Regions from separate parts of the Gordonia sp. AC31 genome, predicted to be linked through region 2. Evidence: predicted binding sites of a transcription regulator. Region 2 holds the regulator's gene; the other holds the start of a gene.
The links. Region 2 encodes LexA, which represses DNA repair genes until DNA is damaged. Its sites were predicted from a motif close to CGAACANNTGTTCG; they were not measured.

Region 1: Q9R39_RS11205 (DUF222 domain-containing protein) is a predicted target of LexA. The motif match lies at 6,986-6,999, and genes of this name have one in related genera.

The regions. Positions count from the first base shown of each region.
Region 1 covers NZ_JAUZVK010000007.1:211,216-221,932, reverse strand. Annotated here, with positions in the region: gene Q9R39_RS11220 (hypothetical protein) at 170-1,621, shown strand; gene Q9R39_RS11215 (glutamate ABC transporter substrate-binding protein) at 1,618-2,613, shown strand; gene Q9R39_RS11210 (serine/threonine-protein kinase) at 2,619-5,219, shown strand; gene Q9R39_RS11205 (DUF222 domain-containing protein) at 5,222-6,961, opposite strand; gene Q9R39_RS11200 (acetate kinase) at 7,336-8,556, opposite strand; gene pta (phosphate acetyltransferase) at 8,553-10,717, opposite strand, start outside.
Region 2 covers NZ_JAUZVK010000004.1:251,926-262,642, reverse strand. Annotated here, with positions in the region: gene hrpA (ATP-dependent RNA helicase HrpA) at 1-2,298, shown strand, start outside; gene nrdR (transcriptional regulator NrdR) at 2,272-2,772, opposite strand; gene Q9R39_RS07155 (LysM peptidoglycan-binding domain-containing protein) at 2,872-3,411, opposite strand; gene lexA (transcriptional repressor LexA) at 3,636-4,340, shown strand; gene Q9R39_RS07145 (phosphoenolpyruvate--protein phosphotransferase) at 4,318-6,027, opposite strand; gene Q9R39_RS07140 (DeoR/GlpR family DNA-binding transcription regulator) at 6,177-6,947, shown strand; gene Q9R39_RS07135 (1-phosphofructokinase family hexose kinase) at 6,944-7,909, shown strand; gene Q9R39_RS07130 (fructose-specific PTS transporter subunit EIIC) at 8,026-10,128, shown strand; gene Q9R39_RS07125 (HPr family phosphocarrier protein) at 10,227-10,487, shown strand; gene hflX (GTPase HflX) at 10,528-10,717, opposite strand, start outside.

The sequences.
Region 1 (10,717 bases), on a different contig from region 2:
GAGGAACCCGGCACGATGACATAGGGTGAAACACGCACGACCCGGTGAACGATGACCCAGATGACACAACCCTGACGTTGATCGCCCGGTCACGCGAATCCGGAACGGGGAACCGGTGACCGTAGGACCGCACCGGAGACGATCCAGCGTTTGAGAAGGGATCAGGTAGGTGACCGGCGACGCGTCCTCCGTGCGGACGGCGCTGACGCGTGGCGGTCGCACGATCCGTCCGGCACAGGCCTCACCCCCGATCCGCCAGGTGCTCGCCGACCGACGCGAACTCGTCGCCACCGCCCGGGAACGCGCCCAGTCCCCGTTCCAGACCCTGCGCCACTTCGCCGTCACGACCCCCGGCAAGCTGATCATCATCTGCGGAATCCTGGCGCTCGGCTGTCTGAGCACCGGCCTGTACGCCTCGACGGTCCTGGAGGACCGCACCCAGACCCTGCAGCGCCTCATCGATCGGACCGAACCGCTCGCCGAGGCCGCGCAGGTTCTCTACAGCTCGCTGTCGATCGCCGATGCGTCGGCGAACGCGGCCTTCATCTCCGGCGGACTGGAGACCCCCGATCTGCGGCAGCGCTACTCCGACGCGCTCGCGACGGCGTCGTCGTCGCTGATCCTGGCCACCGGTACCTCCAGCGAACCCGGTTCCGGCATGGTGTCGGACCGAGCCGAGCAGGCGGTCAGCGCCGATCTCGAGACCCTGTCCACCTCGATCCCGGTCTACAGCGGACTCATCGAGACGGCGCGGACGAACAACCGGCTCGGCAACCCGGTGGGATCGGCGTATCTCGGCCAGGCGTCGTCGATGATGCAGGACCAGATCCTCCCGGCCGCCCAGCGCCTCTACGAACGGCGATCGATGGCCATCGCCGACCCCCAGCAGACCCTCACCCGTCCACCCTGGACCGTGTACGCGCCGCTGCTGTTCCTGCTCGCCGCGCTTGTCCTGACGTCGCGCTACCTGGCGCGGCGGACCCGGCGGCGGTTCAACATCGGCATCGTGGCGGCCATCTTCGCCCTCAGCGTCGGGACCCTGTGGTTGCTCGCCTCCGGTCTGATGTCGGTGGCCGCCACCAGCGACGCCCGCACCGAGGGCGCCGACCCGCTCCGCGACCTGACCGCCGCCCGGATCCTCACCCAGCAGGCGCGGTCGGCCGAGACGCTCTCGCTCATCCGCCGCGGCGATCAGGGCGGTCTCGAGCGCAGCTTCTCCGCGGCGACCAGCGAGATCGGCAACATCGTCGACGACGTCCGCGAGGGCACCGAAGACGGCGACAGCGCGGTCACCGGCGAACAACTGGACACGGTCACGGCGGCGCTGACCGAGTGGCGCCGCACCGACGCCGCGGTCCGCCGCTACATCCAGACCGGCAACTTCGGTCTCGCGCGCCTGCACACCGTCGGCGACGGACCGGACAGTTCGGCGCGCGCCTACACCGCGGTGGACACCGCGCTGGTCGATGCGATCACGACTGCCCGGAACTCCTTCCGGGACGACATCAACACCGCGCAACGGGTCCTCGGGTTCACCGGCACCGGCATCCTGCTGCTCACCGTCTTCGCCGGCGTCGCGGTCGTGGGCGGTCTCATCCCGCGCATCCGGGAGTACCGATGACCGTCCCCTCGCCTCGCCGCCTGCTGACCGTCGTGGTCCTGCTCGCGCTCACCGGCCTCGTCGCCACCGGCTGCGTGCGTTTCCCCGCACCCGACTCACCCCCACCGACGGCGACCGCCGGGCAACCGATGCTGCCCGGCGTCCAGTTCGACGTGCCCGTCGAACCGCCGCCGAGTTCCGAGGCCTGCAACGCGACCCTGACCCTGCGGCCGCCCGCCCAGATGCCGCCGCCTGCTCAGATGCCGATCAATTCGACGATGGCCGGCATCCTCGAGCGGGGCCGGCTCATCGTGGGGCTCGACATCGGGTCCAACCTGTTCAGCTTCCGCGATCCGATCACCGGCGACATCCAGGGCTTCGACGTCGACATCGCGCACGAGATCGCCGGCGCCATCTTCGGCGACGACCGCCGCGTCGAGTTCCAGGTGCTGAGCTCGGCGCAGCGGATCGACGCCCTGCGGGACATGACGGTCGATCTGGTGATCAAGACGATGAGCATCACCTGCGACCGGTTGCGCGACATCAGTTTCTCGGCTCCTTATTACGTCGCGTCCCAGCGCATCCTGTCGTTCCGGAACTCGAACGTGACCGGTCCGGCGCAGCTCGCCCACAAGCGGGTCTGCGCCGCGCGCGGGACCACCTCGATCGGTCGTATCCAGGCCATCCAGCCCCGAGCCAAGATCGTCAGCACGACGACCTGGGCCGATTGTCTGGTCCTGATGCAGCAGGGTCAGATCGACGCGGCGACCACCGACGACGCGATCCTCGCCGGTCTCGCCGCGCAGGATCCGTGGTTGCGGGTCGTCGGCCCCAGCCTCGGCGAGGAGTTCTACGGCGTCGGGATTCCCAAGGGCCAGGACGACATGATCCGGTTCGTCAACGGCGTGCTCGAGCGCATCCGGGTGACCGGCCGCTGGCAGGAGATCCGGGACCGGTGGCTGTCCATCCTCGACAGTGGGTACGGCGCTCCCCAGCCGTACTACCGGGACTGATCCCCATGGACGACGCGGCCCGAAACGATCACGACACAGACGACGTCACCCACGGCGAACGGGGCGACGACCTCGGCACCCAGCGGGTCTCGCTCGACGCCCTGCTCGGCGACGACGACACCGGCCTCGACGGTCCCGGCCCGGGCGGTGGCCGTCCCGGTGGTGAGGACGCGGAGACGACCGCGAAGGTGGTCGACGTCGGCACCCAGCGGGCCGACCTGGCGGCGCTGACCGAGGGCCCCGACGACATGGACGACACCACCGACCCCCGGCCCGGCCGACGCACCGACCCGGATGTCGGAACCCAGGCCGTCGCACCGGTGTTCACCGTGGGGGTCGACCCCGACGACCGGACCGACCGCGTCGAACGGCAACCTCCGGCCGTGCCCCTTCCGGAACCCGACTCGGGTCCGCTCGGTCGGCGTCTGGTTCCGCGGCGTCGGCCGCCGGTGCACGAGCGACGGCTCGGCAGCGGCCTTGTCGAGATGCCGAAGATCACCGACATCGAGCCCGAGGACGCCGTCATCGACGACCCGGTGATCGCCGACAGCAAGCGGTTCTGCTGGCGCTGCGGCAAACCTGTCGGTCGAGCCGAGGGCGAGGGCGCCGGTCCCCCGACCGGCGACTGCGGCAACTGCGGCGCCCGGTACTCCTTCGTCCCGGGACTGGCTCCCGGAACATTGGTCGCCGACCAGTACGAGATCGCCGGCGCCATCGCCCACGGCGGCCTCGGCTGGATCTACCTGGCCATCGACCGCAATGTGAGCGACCGGCCCGTCGTCCTCAAAGGCCTGCTGAATTCCTCGGATTCGGAGGCGCAGCGCGTCGCGGTCGCGGAACGGCAGTTCCTGGCCTCGGTCAACCATCCCGGGATCGTCAAGATCTACAATTTCGTCGAGCACGTCGACGACGATGACCGCTTCGGTTACATCGTGATGGAGTACATCGGCGGCCAGACGCTCAAACAGATCACCGCGGGCGATCCGGACAACTCCCTGCTGTCGGTGGAGCAGGGCCTGGCCTACATCCTGGAAGTGCTTCTCGCCGTGGGCTATCTGCACTCGGTCGGCCTGGTCTACAACGACGTGAAACCCGAGAACATCATGGTCGGCAGCGACGAGGTGAAGCTGATCGATCTCGGCGCCGTCTCGCCGATCAACGGCTACGGGCACCTGTACGGCACGCCCGGGTTCCAGGCACCGGAGATCGTCAAGACCGGACCGCAGATCGCGACCGACATCTACAGCATCGGACGCACCCTCGCAGTCCTGACCGTGCCGATGGAGATGCGGAACGGACGCTACGTCGACGGTCTGCCGGCCGCGTCGAAAACGCCTGTCTTCCGCAACAATCCGTCGTACTACCGCCTCCTGCAACGCGCCACCGCCCCCGACCCGGCCGATCGGTTCGTCTCCGCGGAGGAGATGAGCACCCAGGTGCTGAATGTGTTGCGCGAGACGGTCGCCGTGCACACGGGGGTCCCGCGGCCCGCGCTGTCCACGGTCTTCACCCCGCAGCGCTCGACGTTCGGCACCGACCTGATGCTCGCGCCGGTCGACGGCTTCTTCGACCCCGATCAGGCGGCGTTCTACGACCCGGTGGACATCGCCAACGCTCTGCCCGTCCCGCTGGTCAACCCCCTCGACCCGGCGGCGAGTCTGCTCACCTCGGCGGCGCTGTCCGACCCTCGACAGACCCTGGATTCCATCAACACCGCCCGGGCAGAGGGTTTCGCCTCGCTCTTCGGCGGCCGGCCGGTCAAGAACGCTCACCCGTCGCGGGAGATCGACCTCGCCGAGGCCCGCGCGCATCTGCAGCTCGACGACGTCGACACCGCGCTCGCCCTTCTCCAGGAAGTCCGCGCCCACCACGGTGATTCGTGGCGGGTCGAGTGGTACATGGGCATCTGCGCGTTGATGAACGACGAACCCGAACTGGCCTACGAGCGCTTCGACGAGGTCCTCGGTGCGATGCCGGGCGAGGTCGCGCCCAAGCTCGCCGTCGCCGGTACCGCCGAACTCATCGGCCGCTGGCTGGCCGACGAGAAGGGTCCGGCGAAGTCTGCCGAGAAGATCGCCAAACTGTATGACGTTGCGCAACATCACTATCACGATCTGTGGCTGACCGATCACAGCATCGTGACCGCCGCGTTCGGTCTGGCCCGGCTCGCCGTGGCGGCCGGTGACATCGATGCCGCGATCCAGCCGCTCGACGAGGTGCCGGCCACCAGCCGCCACTTCAACACCGCGCGCGCGACGGCGATCATCGCGCTCGTGCACGGCCGACCCACCTCGCAGGTGACCCGCGAGCAGATCGTCGAGGCCGCACGACGTCTCGAGCAGATCCCGGACACCGAACCGCGCAAGGCCCGGATGCTGCTCATCGTGCTGGGCACCGCGCTGGGCTGGATCCACGACAATCCCGACGACGCCAAGCAGGACAACGAACCCTCGACGCTGCTCGGCTTCCCGTTCACCGAGTACGGCATTCGCACCGGCACCGAACGTTCGCTGCGCCAACTGGCCCGCCTGACCCGCACCAACCGGGACCACCGGTTCATGCTCGTCGACCTCGCCAACTACGTCCGGCCGAATACGTTGTTCTAGGGCTATCCGAAGAACGTCCCTGTTGCGTTGCGCACGAGCGGGTCTTCGCCGAGGAGCTCCGCGAGGTGGGCCTCGACCGGTGATGGACGGGTGCTGCGACGCACGCGCAGTGGCGGTCGGACGTCGATGACGTGGCTGGTTTTCAGCCATGAGCGGCGCGCTTGATCGCCGGGCCCCCTGCTCCCTGCGGAGCTTGCGGAAGGCGCGTCAGCCCGGTTTCCTGAGGAGCGCCCGGAGCTTGCGGAGGGCGCGTCACGAAGGGTCGGGCGCGTCTGACCGCCGGGCCGGGTTGGTGGTCCGTGGATCTCGTCGCGCACGGTGTTCAGGTGTTCAGCGAACCGCCGCGGTATGTCGGGTCGGCGGTTCAGGCGACCGGGATTGGGTGGGGCGCCGGGTTCGGCGTTCAATCGCCAGACGCAGCGGCCTTCATCAGGTCCAGAGCGCTCGATGTGGGTGGTGTACTGGCCGGGATTGTCGCCGACCATCCGGTTGTGGCGCGGGCAGGCGGGTGCGAGGTCGTCGATGTCGGTGAGACCGCCCTTGGCCCAATCTTTGTGGGCGTGATGAAGCTCGATGTGGGTGGCGGGCTGATCGCAGCCGGGCGCCGAACACACTTCCCCGTCGGGACGGGCGAAGGAGACGAGGCGCTGTTCGCGGGTGGCCAGACGTCTGCCCCGCCCGAAGTGCAGCGGCACAGCGGTGGCGTCTTTGAAGATCGCCAACCACGGCTGGACGTCACCGGCCATCGCGATCAAGTCCCGGATGGGAAGTAGGGTGCCGGTGGCGGTGGTCGCGAGTCCGGCTTCGCGGACGAGGTCGGAGAGGTCGGCTTTGACGATCAGCTGGACGGGCAGGCCGCGATGCGAGGTGCCGAGTGCGCCGTCGGCGAAACCGGCGGCCAGTGCGGCGTCGAGCGCGTCGTGATTGGACTGGGCGGGGGTGCGTCCGTCGCGATCGGCGGCGGCGGTGAGGGCGTCGGGGTCGGCGGTGCCGGCCGGGCCTTGGGGCGACTGGGGGTCGTCGGGGTTGTTGAGCCCGGGTTTGCCCCAGACAGCGAACATCATGGTGAGCCGGGCGGCGAGTGCGGGAGTGAGGGTGCCCGAGATCTTGGCGGTGCCATCGGCGCGTTGCCGACCGATCCACAGGCCGCGGCGTCGTTTCTGGTCGGTGTCGTCGGCCAGGGTGCCGTCGGGATCGAGGTGGGCAAGCAACCGCGAGCCGAGCTGGGCGATCTCGGCAGGGGTGTGGGCTTCGGCGATCTCGGCCATCTGCCGCTCGGCGGCGACTTTCACGTCGTGTTCGACAGCATGCGGAATCTGGTCGAGGACATCGATGACGGCCTGGACGTGCCCGGTTCCCACGGATCCGGTGGCGAAAGCTTTTGCCAGCGTCGGGCGTTCGGGTTCGAGACGGTCGCCGTTGAGGCAAGTCAGCGCGGCGGTGGCGTTCAGCTGCTTGCGTCGACGCATCGGGTTGGAGATCCGCAGCCGGTGGGTCATGAACTGCATCAGAGTGCGGCAGCCGGTCTTGCGGGGCAGATCCCGAGCCTCGATTTCGGCGACTTGCCGGTCGCCGGCGTAAGTGGTTCGCGCGATCGCGCGTTCGGTAGCGGCGGCGACTTCAATCAGTTCTTCGTCGGTGCACGGGGACAAGTCGACGGTCTGCAGTTTGTCGAGGGTCGCGTGCAGCTCGGCCACCAACTCGACGGCGCGCGGTTGCGGCGTTATTGATTCGTCAGACATTGTCACCCCCCGGAGACGTTTGCACGAATACATGATCGAGTGTAACGGCTATGCCGCTGGGGTGCAATGGTTTTCGTTGACCATCCGCAGAGCTCATCTTGTCGGTGGCGCGTGATAAGGGCAACCGCAACTCGAACTATGCTGCGTCTTGTCACTTATCCGGTTGCCTCCCAACGCAGCCATCCTGCCTAACAATCCGCGGTGCCGACCCTTCTTCGGAGCCGGAATGTCGACCTCCGAGTACGCGGTCGGGACGATGCCAACGCGCCAACAGGCTGGGCCCCACCTACCGGCCGGCACAACAGCCACCACCCACTCCAAACCGGTGCGTCCTTCGTGAGCTCGCTCAGCGGCCCGCGCCGTCAGCACAACCTTCAGCGGGACGCACGGACCTCAAACCCGACCACCGCCGCCGACTGCCGTGCGATGGCCAACTCCTCATTGGTCGGAACGACGAGCACGTCCACCGCGCTGTCGTCGGCCGAGATGCGTCGAGCCTCCTTGCCACGCTGAGCGTTTCGCTCGTCATCGACGATGATCCCGAACCCTTCCAACCCCGCCAGCGCACGGGCGCGGACGACTGCGGAGTTCTCCCCCACCCCGGCCGTGAAAGTGATGGCATCGACGTGGCCGAGGGCGAACGCGTACGCACCGAGGTAGCGGCGCAGACGGTGGATGTAGACGTCAAAGGCGCGTCGGGCGGCGTCGTCACCGTTGTCCATCAATTCGGTGATCGCGCGGAAGTCGTTCTCGCCGCACAGACCTCGAAGTCCCGAACGCTTGTTGAGCAGCGTGTCGATCTCGTCGACGGACAGGTTCGCCACCCGGTTCAGATGCAGGACCAGCCCGGGGTCGAGGTCACCGCTGCGGGTTCCCATCACCAGTCCCTCGAGCGGGGTCATACCCATCGACGTGTCGATCGGCTGCCCGCCCGCGATGGCCGACGCCGACGCGCCGTTGCCCAGGTGCAGCACGATCTGGTTCAGCGACGCCGGGTCGCGGTCGAGGAACTCGGCCACCCGGCCGGAGACGTATTCGTGGCTGGTGCCGTGAAAACCGTAGCGGCGGATGGCATGTTCGTCGGCGACCGCACGGTCGATCGCGTATGTCGCCGACGCGTCGGGGAGCCCATGGAAGAACGCGGTGTCGAACACGGCTACCGAGGGGACGTCGGGGAGCAACTCCCGAGCCGCCAGGATGCCGACCAGGTTGGCCGGATTGTGCAGCGGCGCCAGCGGGGAGATCCGCTCGATCTCCGAGATCACCTCGGGGGTCACCACCGTCGGCTCGTAGAACGACCGGCCACCGTGCACCACCCGATGCCCGACCGCACTCAGTCCCGCGTCGGCCAGATCGGTTCCGTTGTCGGCGAAGAAGCGCTCCGCCCGTCGGACCGCGGCGAGGTGATCGTCGAGTTCCAGTGTCTCGGTGACGGTCTCACCGTTCTGCTCGTGCGTCATCGACGAACCGGAGTCGCCGATCCGCTCCGCGATGCCCTCCGCGATCACCATGCCGTCCGCCGGTTGCACAAGTTGATATTTCAGCGACGACGAGCCGGCGTTGAGCACCAGCACCGCACCCGACGCCCCGCTCATCGGGGACCCTCGGCCTCGGCGGAGGCGGCGTTCTCGGCGAGTGGGTCCACGCCCTCCTGCTGGGCCTGGATCGCGGTGATGGCGACCGTGTTCACGATGTCCGAGACGAGGGCGCCGCGGCTCAGGTCGTTGATCGGCTTGTTCAAGCCCTGCAGCACCGGGCCGATCGCGACCGCCCCCGCGCTCCGCTGCACCGCCTTGTACGTGTTGTTGCCCGTGTTGAGGTCGGGAAAGATCAGCACGGTCGCACGGCCGGCCACCGGCGAGTCGGGCATCTTGGTCTTCGCCACCGAGGGTTCCACCGCGGCGTCGTACTGGATCGGCCCCTCGACCAGCAGATCGGGTTGCCGCTCGCGCACGAGTTCGGTTGCGGTCTTGACCTTCTCGACGTCGGCGCCCGATCCGGACGTCCCGGTCGAGTACGACAGCATCGCGACCCGGGGATCGATACCGAAGGCCGCGGACGTCTGCGCCGAGGAGATGGCAATGTCGGCGAGCTGTTCGTCGGACGGATCCGGGACGATGGCGCAGTCGCCGTACGCGAGCACCTTGTCGGCCAGGCACATGAAGAACACGCTCGACACGGTGGACACACCCGGTTTGGTCTTGATGATCTCGAAGGCCGGCCGGATCGTGTGGGCCGTGGTGTGCGACGCCCCCGACACCATCCCGTCGGCGCGCCCGGTGTGCACCATCATCGTGCCGAAATACGACACGTCACGCATCTTCTCCTGGGCCCGTTCCAGATCCATACCCTTGTGCTTGCGCAGCTCGGTGTAGATCCGGGCGAACTCGTCGAGATACTCCGACTCGGCCGGGTCGATGACCGTGACGTCGGAGAGGTCGAGTCCGAGTTCGATGGAACGCTCGCGCACCGCTTCGGGATCACCGAGCAGAGTGAGGTCGGCAACGCTGCGCCGCGCAAGCCTGTTGGCGGCCCGCAGGATCCGGTCATCGTCGCCCTCCGGTAACACGATGTGCTTTCGGTCGGCGCGCGCACGGGAGATCAGGCGGTACTCGAACATCTGCGGCGTCACCACGGTCGGCGTCGACACGTTGAGGTTGCGCATGACCTTCTCGGGGTCGACATGGGTCTCCATCATCGCCAGTGCGGCCTCGATCTTGTGTACCGAGCCCACCCCCACCTTGCCGCGCGTGTGAGCGGCGGTACGCGCGGTGTCGTAGGTGCCCTGCGGGCAGCTGATGATCGGCAGGGTCGGCTTCAACCCGCTCACCAGCGCCTCGATCATCGGGTGCGGTTTGAGTCCGCCGTTGAGGATGATGCCGGCGAGACGCGGGAAACCCTGTGCGGTGTTGGCGTTCACGAGTGCCAGGAGAACATCCGACCGGTCGGCGGGCGTGATGACCACGGTGCCGTCGGTGAGCCGCTCCAGGATGTGCTCGACGGTCATGCCACCGACCATCACCCGGAGCGCCTCGCGGTCGAGCAATTCCTCGTCACCGCTGTACATCGTCGCGCCGAGCGCCTCCTTGAGCTCCCCCATCGTGGGGGCGAAGAGCACCGGCTCCTCGGGTAGGCACAGCGCCGGAATCCCGGTGCTGCGCAACTGGTCCCGGATCTCGTCGAGGCGGTCGGGGTCGCACCGGTTGGCAACCAGGGCGACGGGGGTGGCATGGGCAGCGGTCACCTCGGCGATCAGCCCCTCGGCCAGACCGTGCATCTCTTCCGGCGACCGGTCGATCGCCTTGATCGCCAACACCATCGGCGCCGACAGATTCGCGGCGATCCGGGCGTTGTAGCTCAGCTCCGACGGGGTGCCGACGTCGGTGTAATCCGAACCGACGATGACCACGCGGTCGCAGCGGGACTGGATGGCGTGGAAGCGCGCGACGATCTCGGCGACCGCACCTTCGGGATCGTTGTGCACCTCCTCGTAGGTGACACCGAGACAGTCCTCGTACGGGAGGTCGGCGGATTCGTAGTCGAGGAGGAGATCGAGGATCGGATCACGATCCTCCGCGGCCGTCCGCGAGATCGGACGGAACACCCCGACCCGCCCGCCGGTCGCCGACAGCAGGGCCAGCAACCCCAGCGCGACGATGGACTTACCGGTCTCGCCTTCGGCCGAGGCGATGTAGATGCTGGTCGTGGGGTCGGCGACGATCTGATCCGCGCTCGCGGGTCCGTCGGCGTCGGCGG
Region 2 (10,717 bases):
CCGGCCGAGCACCGGGAGGCCGCCGACGCCCAGCACCGGCGCTTCGTCGTCCCGCAGTCGGACTTCCTGTCCTACGTGGAGCTGTGGCGGTACCTCGGCGACCAGCGCAAGGAGTTGTCCGGCAGCCGCTTTCGGCGCATGTGTGAGCGCGAGTACCTCCACTTCCTGCGCATCCGGGAGTGGCAGGACCTCCACCGGCAGCTGACCGATATCGTCAAGGACCTCGACTGGTCGGTCGCGCCCACCGAACTCGACGCGGACGCCGTCCACCGATCCATCCTGTCCGGGTTGCTCAGCAACATCGCCGCCCGCAACACCGAGGGCCGCGAGTTCACCGGTGCGCGCAACACCACGCTGATGATCTTCCCCGCCTCTCCGCTCGCCAAGAAGCCACCCGCCTTCATCATGGCGGCCGAGGTCCTCGAGACGTCGCGCCTGTTCGCCCACACCGTCGCCGGGATCGATCCGCTGTGGGCCGAGAAACTCGCCGGGGATCTGGTGAAGCGCACCCACAGCGAGCCGCACTGGTCGGCGAAACGCGGAGCGGCGATGGCCTACGAACGCGTGACCCTCTACGGGGTCCCGCTCGTCGCCCGCCGGCGCGTCGACTACGGCCCCATCGACCCGGTGGTCTCCCGGGAGCTGTTCATCCGGCACGCTCTCGTCGAGGGCGATTGGCGGACGCAGCACGCCTTCTTCGACCGCAATCGCACGCTTCTCGAGGCCGCCTCGGACGTCGAGAACCGCACGCGCACCCGGGGTCTCGTGATCACCGAGGACCAGCTCTTCGAGTTCTACGACCAGCGGCTACCGGCCGAGGTCACCTCGGCCCGGCACTTCGACACCTGGTGGAAGAAGGCCCGCCGGGCCGAACCGGATCTGCTGGATCTGCGCCCCGAGGACGTCACGGGAGGCACCGACGTCGCCCCCACGGACTATCCCGGCGCCTGGCAGCAGGGCGACACCCGACTCGAACTGCGCTACCGGTTCGAACCGGGCGCACCCGACGACGGCGTCACCGTCGTGATCCCGCAGGCACTGCTACCCCATGTCCGACCGGCCGGCTTCGACTGGTCGGTCCCGGGCATGCGCGCCGAACTGGCCACCGCACTGGTCAAGTCGCTGCCGAAACAGCTCCGCAAGAGCATGTCGCCCGCGCAGCGGTTCGCCGAACTCGCGCTCGGCCGGCTCACCCCGCGCAAGGAGCCGCTGGCCACCGGGCTGGCCCGCGAGCTCTCGGCGATCACCGGGATGCGGGTGACCGCGGGCGATTTCGACACCGACCGGGTACCGCCGCACCTGCGCATGCATTTCGCGGTGGCCGACGACTCCGGGCGGATCGTCGCCCGCGCCGACTCGTTGCCCGAACTCCAGCAGACCGGAACGCCCGCGGCGCCGAAGACGGTGTCGCGCACCCTGTATCGGACCTGGACCGCAGACGGGATCGGTTCGCTCGCCGAGCAGACGACGGTCGATGTCGCGGGGCAGCGGCTGACCCGGTACCCGACGATCGACGTGGTCTCCGACGAGAAGGGCCACGCGCGGGGCGTCGTCGTCGTCGATGCGGCGAGCCCCGAGACACGGGACCGCCTCCTGCGACGCGGGATCGTCGCCCTCCTCGACCTCGCGATACCTCCGCTGCACAAGCGGATCGCCGGCTCGCTGAGTCCGGTCGAACGACTCGCCCTGAGCCAGAGCCCGTACTCGACCATCGAGGCACTGCTCGCCGACTGCACCCGCCGGGCGACCCGGGACACGGTCGCCGACATCGACGACGCAGAGCTCGCCGCGGTTCGCTCACCGCAGTCCTTCTCGGCGCTGCTCGAACAGATCCGGCCACGGGTCGCCGCGGCCGCACCGGACTACTTCTCGCTGGCCGTCGCGGCCCTCGAACGGATGGCCCCGCTGCGGGCGGCGATCGACCGGCACGCCGGTTCGCTGGCTGCCGACGACGTCGCCGAACAGGTCGCCCACCTCGTGTTCGATGGATTCGTGGCGGCCACCGCGCGACGCCACCTGGAGAATCTGCCGCGCTATCTCGACGGCGCGCAAGCACGTCTGGAGGCACTACCCGCGTCCGCGGCACGCGACCAGGCCGGGGTGGCCGCCGTCGATCGCGCCGTCGAACGGTGGGCCCAGCGCATCGAACAGGTACCCGAGCACCGGCGGGCGGTGGTCGACGACGAAGCGCAGTGGCTCGTCGAGGAGTTGCGCGTGGGGCTGTTCGCCCAGCGTCTCGGTACCGCGTTCCCGGTGTCGGAGAAACGGGTCCTACGAGCTCTGGACCGACTCGGCTGACACGGGTTCGGCGAGCGCGCTCCCGGTACCCGATGCCGCCTTCAGGTCGTCGATCTCGCGCTGGAAGTCCTCCACCGAGTCGAACGACCGGTACACCGAGGCGAAGCGCAGATACGCCACCTCGTCGAGATCGCGGAGCGGACCCAGGATGGCGAGTCCGACCTCGTTGCTGGGGATCTCGGCCGATCCACTGGCGCGCACCGTGTCCTCGACCTGCTGGGCGAGTTGCGCGAGCGCGTCCTCGGCGACGTGGCGGCCCTGACAGGCTCGCCGCACGCCGCGCATGACCTTCTCCCGGCTGAACGGTTCGGTCACGCCGTTGCGTTTGACCACCGCGAGCACGGCGCTCTCCACGGTCGAGAACCGGCGACCGCACTCCACACAGGAGCGACGGCGGCGGATGGCCTGCCCTTCATCTGCGACACGCGAGTCGATGACCTTGGTGTCGTCGTTCTTGCAGAAGGGGCAGCGCATCGTGTCCTCACGCAGGTCGCGGGACGCTGGAACGCACCCGAAGCGTGCGCCCCGCCGCTTGTCGGCCGGCCCCTGTGACATCGAGGATACCGCCCGGCCTCAGCGGTACCGGGGGGTGAGCAGGGGCTGGCCCACCTGCAGCGCGCTCGACCCCAGATCGTTCATCGCGACGATCTCGTCGATCACGACCTCGCGCGGCATCTCGGGTGCCACCCGGCCGGCGATCGAGCTGAGCGAGTCCCCCGAGCGCACGTGGACGACCTCGGCACTCACGGCGGACGGGGTCAGCGAGTCCGAGTAGTTCTGGCCCACGACACCGAACACCCACACGACGAACGCCAGCCCGACGCCGGCGAGGAGCGCGACCGCGGTGCGGCGGCGGCGACGGAACACCGCCGCGTCGGGTCCGACCGGGCCACGCCCGCGCACCCCGACCGAAGAGCCACAGTGGGTACCGCCCACCCGCGGGGTCACCGGCGACGCACCCCGCGGTCGGGTGCCGGCCGGCCGGTTGTCTACCGGGCGGCCGCCGTCGGACAGCGGGGCGCGCGTCCGGACCCGATCGGCGCGGTCGGTGGGGGGCCGGACAGCGTCGGGACGGTCGGTGCGGACGGGAGCGACGAGAGTGGCGGTGCGCATGGTGCCCTCCGGTGTTCTGGTGTCTGGATCGTGCGGGGTGTGGCGGTCGGTGTTCGAACATCGATCAGATGTTCGATGCACTGATGTTCGAATTTGTAGCACGACGTCCCGACAAAGTCTCGCGACACATCGAACAAATGTTTGAGGTGCCGGTCGCACTCCGCTAGGCTCGGACCCGGCGCAAGCCATCTACCAGCACGTTCCGAAGACGAGAGGAACCGAACATGAGTGACACCGGCGATAGGCGCGGCCGAGCGCGGGGCGCCGACGACGAGGCCCCGTTCGACGCCGCCGCCGCCGAGGCCTCACTCACCCCGCGACAGGCCGGGGTCCTGGAGGTGATCCGCCGCTCGGTGCGCGAGCGCGGTTATCCGCCGAGCATCCGGGAGATCGGCGACGAGGTCGGCCTGGCCTCGACGTCGTCGGTGGCCCATCAGTTGCGGACGCTGGAACGCAAGGGGCTGCTCAAGCGCGACGCGAACCGTCCCCGTGCGGTCAACATCGCCCCGAGTGACACCCCGTCGCCGGACACCCCGACGGCCGGCCAGCTTCCCGAGCCGACCTTCGTGCCGGTTCTCGGCCGTATCGCGGCCGGCGGTCCGATCCTGGCCGAGGAGGCCGTCGAGGACGTCTTCCCACTGCCCCGTGAGCTCGTCGGCGAGGGATCGCTCTTCCTGTTGCGCGTCGTCGGCGAGTCGATGATCGACGCCGCGATCTGCGACGGCGACTGGGTCGTGGTCCGGCAGCAGAACGTCGCCGACAACGGCGACATCGTCGCGGCCATGATCGACGGCGAGGCCACCGTGAAGACCTTCAAGCGTCAGGGCCCGAACGTCTGGCTCATGCCGCACAACGAACTGTTCGATCCGATCCCGGGCAACGATGCCGTCATCCTCGGCAAGGTCGTCACCGTGATGCGGCGAGTCTGACCTCTCCACCGACCGAACCGTCGAGCACCGCCGCGGCAGCCTCGCGCGCCGCGGCGGGATCCGAGGTGGCCAGGGCAGCCTCGGCGGCGGCCCGGCAGTCCGGTGCGGACACCTCGCCGAGCCGGGCCCCCACGGCCGCGGCAGCAGCCGGCGCGCTGGACAGCGAGGTGACCCCGAGACCGACGAGCACGCAGGCGAGGTTCGGATCGGCGGCGGCCTCGCCGCACACCCCGACCGGCTTTCCCTGACGTGCACCCGCTGCCGCGACACCCGCGATGAGGCTCAACACGGCCGGTTGCCACGGGTCGGTCAGTCCGGCGAGATCGGCCGACATCCGATCGGCCGCCATCGTGTACTGGGTCAGATCGTTGGTGCCGATGGATACGAAGTCCACCTCGGCGAGGACGGCTTCGGCCAGGATCGCCGCCGCGGGCACCTCGATCATCACCCCGGCGACCAGACCACGGCCGCGGACCTCGGCGGCGAAGGTGCGCGCCTCCGCCGGCGAGGCGATCATCGGCGCCATGACCCACGGCGCGACGGCCGACCCCGACGCGGCCTGCGCGATCGCGTCGAGCTGATGCGCGCGGATCTCGGGGTGCGCCAGCGCGATCCGATCGCCCCGCACGCCGAGCGCTGGGTTCGATTCGTCGGGATGGGTCACGAACCGGAGCGGTTTGTCGGACCCGGCGTCGAGGGTGCGGATGACCACCTTCTGCCCGTCGAACGCATCGAGCACCTCCCGGTAGATCGCGGCCTGCTCGTCCACCGACGGTTCGTCGGCACGCTCGAGGAACGCGAGTTCGGTGCGGAAGAGCCCGACGCCCTCGACGGGGTACCCGGCCGCGGCGCGTGCCGACGATCCGTCGGCGACGTTGGCGAGCACCGCCACGGCCACCCCGTCGGCGGTCTGCCCCGGACCGGTCCAGCCGGCGACGAGTGCGGCATGCCGCCGATCCTCGTCGACGCGAGCCCGGGCCGCCTCCGCATCGGGCTCCACCTCGATCCGCCCGGTGCTGCCGTCGACGAGAACGGTTGTGCCGGGCTCGATCTCGTCCAGGTCGGCCACCGCCACCACGCACGGGATCCCCAGCTGGCGCGCGATGATCGCGGTGTGGCTGGTCGGTCCGCCGAGGCGGGTGACGAGGGCGATGGTGCTCGTGGGGTCGAGGCCCGCGGTGTCGGCGGGCGCGAGGTCGTCGGCGAGCAGGACCGACGGCACCTCCGGAGTGGGCACACCAGGTTCGGGTAGGCCGAGCAGTTCGGCGAGGACCCGGTCGCGCACGTCGTTGAGATCGGTGACCCGCTCGGCCATCAGTCCGCCGAGCTTGGTGAACACCGCCGCGAACTGTTCGGTGGCCGCGACGGCAGCGGCCTCGGCGGGGGCGCCCTTGCCGATGAGCGCGGTCGCGGCACCGATCCAGCCGCGGTCCTCGGCCAGGCCCGCCGTCGCGGCGAGCACCTCGGCCGTCACCCCGGTGTTCTGCGACGCGCGCGTGCGCAGCCGCGCGGCGACGGCGCCGGCCGCGGTGGCGAAGCGCGTGACCTCGTCGGCGCGCCGTTCCTCGGCGATCTCCACACCGACGCCGAGCTTCTCCGGCGAGTGGTCGGGTCGCTCGCCCGGCCACAGCGCGGGACCGTGGGCCAACCCGCCGACCACCGGGGTTCCCGTCAGGATCTGCGCCATCGTCTTGCCTCTCACTCGACTACCGATGTGACCACCGTTACAAAAAGTGCTTGACTTGTCAACACAAACAGGCGTAAACACAATTACTACAACATCCAATCCCACACGCCTCAACAAGCGGGTTGGTCGAAACCGGAGATCGGAGCGGTGTGTACGCCGAGGAGAGACAACAGGCGATCGTCGACGAGGTGCGACTCGCGGGGCGGGCATCCGTGGCCGCGCTCGCCGAGAAATTCGACGTCACCAGCGAGACCGTCCGACGCGATCTCGCGGTACTGGAACGCGCCGGACATCTCCAGCGGGTCCACGGCGGCGCCGTGCGCGCCGAGATCATGCGCACCCTCGGCGAGCTCGGGATCGACGAACGGGAGTCGAGCCAGATCGAGCAGAAGACCGCGATCGGCCGGGCGGCCATCCGGTTCCTGCCGCCCGACGGCGGCTCGGTGCTCTTCGACGCCGGCACCACCACCTACCGCGCGGCCGAGGCGACCGCTCCCGATCGGAGGCTCACCCTGTTCACCAACAGCCTGCCCATCGCCGGCCTGCTCGCGGGAACCCATCCCGACGGTCTCCATGCCCTCGGCGGACGCGTACGCGGTCTCACCCAGGCGACCGTGGGCGTCGACACCGTGGACGCGCTTCGCCGACTGCGCGTGACCACCGCCTTCATCGGGACGAACGGCCTGAGCGAGGCCCACGGGTTGTCGACACCCGACCCCGACGAGGCCGCGGTCAAGGCGGCGATGGTCGCAGCCGCGCAACGGGTCGTGGTCCTTGCCGACAGCTCGAAGATGGACCGCGAGGACCTCACCTCCTTCGCCGGACTCGACGACGTCGACGTCCTCATCACCGACTCCGGGATCGACCCGGCCTATTCGGCGGCCCTGTCCGCGCGTGGCGTCGAGGTCGTGATCGCATGATCGTCACCGTCACCGCCAACCCGAGTCTCGACCGCACCCTCGAACTCGGCGCACCGCTCGCCCGCGGCGAGGTGCAGCGCGCCGGCGTGGTCCGCACCGAGCCGGGCGGCAAGGGCGTCAACGTGGCCCGGGTCGTCGCGGCCGCGGGCCTGGCCACCCGCGCACTGCTCCCGGCGCGGCCGGGCGACCCGCTGCGGGCCGCACTCGACGACCTCGCACTCCCCTACGACGCCGTGCCGGTCGACGGCGAGGTCCGGTCCAACATCACCATCGCCGAATCCGACGGGACGACCACCAAGATCAACGCACCGGGCGTCACCTTGACGGGCCCGGACCGCGAGGCGCTCGTCGGGCTGATCCGTGAGCACGCCGGCTCCGCGCAGTGGGTCACCCTCTGCGGGTCGCTGCCTCCCGGCGTCCCCGACGACTGGTACCGCTCGATCGCCGACGACCTCGTCCTCGCCGGCTGCCGGGTCGCGGTGGACACCTCGGGCGCTCCCCTCCGTGCCAGCGTCACCGGTCGCGTCGACCTGATCAAGCCCAACGAGGACGAGCTCGCCGAACTGACCGGCGCCGACCCCGGACAGCTCCGAGAAGCACTCGCGCGCAACGATCTCGGACCGGTCATCGACGCCGCTGCGACCATCGCCGAACAGATCGGGGGCAACGTCCTCGCCACCCTCGGCGCCGTCGGGGCCGTGTTGGTCACCGCATCCGGCGTGTGGTCGGCGACCCCGCCGCCGATCGTCCCGCGCAGCACCGTCGGCGCCGGCGACTCGTCACTGGCCGGCTACCTCATCGCGCAGAGCACCGGGGCCGCGCCCGCCGACTGCCTCCGGTCGGCCGTGGCGTACGGCGCGGCGGCCGCATCGCTCGCCGGCACCCAGGCCCCCACGCCCGACCACCTCGACCTCCCCGGCGTGCGGGTGACCGAACTGTCGGGAGCCGCGCGCATGACCTGACGGCACCGTCCCGGCGAGTCTCCACATCCATCCAACACCGCACCCATCCAGCACCGACTCCATCCACCATCGACCCACCCAGCACCGACCCCACTCTTTCCACCGAAGGACATCCCATGACCGAGCAGATCATCACCGCGCAGACGGTGAGTCTCGACGTCGACGCCGGCGGCGATCCCGCCGCCGTCATCACCACGCTCGCCGACGCCCTCGCCGCGGCCGGCCGGACCACCGATCCCGCCGACCTCGCGCGGGCCGCACTGGACCGAGAAGCCAAGTCCGCCACCGGACTTCCCGGCGGCATCGCCATCCCGCACGCCCGTACCGCGTCGGTGACCGCGGCCAGTCTCGCCATGGCGCGGCTGTCCCGCAAGGTCGACTTCGGCGCACCGGACGGGCCGGCCGACCTGGTCTTCCTCATCGCCGCGCCCGAGGGGGGTGCCAGTGCGCACATGAAGCTCCTCAGCTCGCTGGCCCGCTCACTCGTCCGGCCCGACTTCGTGGCCTCGCTCCGCGCGGCCGAGAACGAGGAGCGGGTCATCGAATTGGTCAACGAGGCCATCGACCCCGCGCCGCCGGCCGCGAGCACCGCCGCGCCGACCGCCACCCCGTCCACCCCTGCCCCGTCGACCACGAAACCCGAAGGTGCGCCGGCCCACCCGGACTCGGACCGGACCCCGGACCCGGGACCGGCCAAGCCGCGCATCGTCGCGATCACCGCGTGCCCGACCGGCATCGCCCACACCTACATGGCGGCCGACGCCCTGAAGTACGCCGCCGAGCGGGCCGGCGTCGAGTTCGCGGTGGAGACCCAGGGGTCCTCGGCGACCACGGCCTTCGATCCGGACGTGATCGCCTCGGCCGACGCCGTCATCTTCGCCACGGACGTCGGGGTCAAGGATCGCAACCGGTTCCGCGGCAAACCCGTCATCGCATCCGGGGTGAAGCGCGCCATCAACGAACCCGACGCCATGATCGCCGAGGCGGTCGCGGCGGGGCGCGACCCGAACGCGGCGCGCGTCACCGGCGACGGCGCGGACGCGGACGCGGCCGACTCGTCGAAGTCGGGCATCGGTCTCGCCGGCCGTACACGCCAGGCACTCATGACCGGTGTGAGCTACATGATCCCGTTCGTCGCGGCGGGCGGACTGCTCATCGCGCTCGGCTTCCTGCTCGCCGGCTACGAGGTCGCCAACACGAACCTCGACGACGGCGGCACCCTCAGCGACGGCGCGTTCATCGCCCTGAACAACAGCCTCTGGGATCTGCCGGCGGGCGGGCTGCTGCAATACCTGGGCGCGGTGAGCTTCGCGATCGGCTCGGGCGTGATGGGTCTGGCCGTACCGGTCCTCGCGGGCTACATCGCGTTCGCGATCGCCGACCGCCCCGGTATCGCACCCGGTTTCGTGGCCGGCATCGTCTCGCTCGCCGTGGGCGCCAGCTTCATCGGCGCGCTGATCGGCGGTCTCATCGCCGGCGTGGTGTGCCTGTGGATCGCGCGGACCCCGGTGCCCCAGTGGGTTCGTGGTCTCATGCCGGTCGTGGTCATCCCGCTGTTCGGCAGCATGATCGTCGGCGGACTGCTCTACATGGTCCTCGGCAAACCGCTCGCCTGGCTGACCGAGCAGATGAACAGCGGCCTCGAGAGCATGTCCGGCGGATCGGCCATCGCCCTCGGCATCGTGCTCGGCCTGATGATGTGCTTCGACCTCGGCGGACCGGTCAACAAGAGCGCGTACCTGTTCGCCACCGCCGGGATCGCCGACGCGGCAACCGCCGGACCCGCGCAATTCCAGATCATGGCGGCGGTCATGTGTGCCGGCATGGTGCCCCCGCTCGCCCTGGCTCTCGCCACCGTCGTCCGACCGGGCCTGTTCACCGAACCGGAGCGCGAGAACGGCAAGGCCGCATGGCTCCTCGGCGCGTCGTTCATCTCCGAAGGTGCCATCCCGTTCGCCGCGGTCGACCCCTTCCGGGTCATCCCGTCGATGATGGCCGGTGGTGCCCTCAGCGGTGCGCTGATCATGGCTTTCGGCGTCGAACTGCGCGCCCCGCACGGCGGCATCTTCGTCTTCTTCGCCATGAACAACTGGGTCCTGTTCCTCGTCGCGCTGGTCGCCGGTACGGTGCTGTCCGCTGTCCTGGTGGTCGCGGCCAAGCAGGTGCACCGCAGTCGCGACGCCGTCGCCTTCGACGAACTCGAGGCGGTCGCCGTCTGACACCCGATCACACGACCACCTGACATCCGGGGCGCTCCCCGGCACCGAATCGCCCGACAACCACCACAGAACACACGACAACACTCGAAGGAGTTACCATGCCCAGCACCACCGCCACCGTCGGCTCCGCAGTCGGACTGCACGCCCGCCCCGCCACGATCATCGCCGAGGCGGTCGCCGAGACCGGCAGCCCGGTGACGCTGGGCCTCGAGGGCGGTGACCCGGTGGACGCGGGGTCGGCGCTGATGATCATGACGCTCGGGGCCGAGAAGGGCACCCGCGTGGTCGTGACGGCCGACGACCAGGCCGCGCTCGACACCATCGTCGGTCTCGTCGAGAAGGATCTCGACGCCGACTAGGTCCGTACAGCCGACTGGGTCCGTACAGCCGGCGAAGCGCTCACATCCGGAGGTCCGCGATCTCGCCCGCGAAAGCGGCCGGGACGCGGACCTTCATCGTGGTGCCGGTCTCGGTGTGCTCCGACGAGATGACCTCGCCCTCGCTGTGGACGCGAGACACGACATCACCCCGGTCGAACGGCACCTCGATGGTCATCTCGACGTCCTCGCGACCGACGAACTCGCGCACC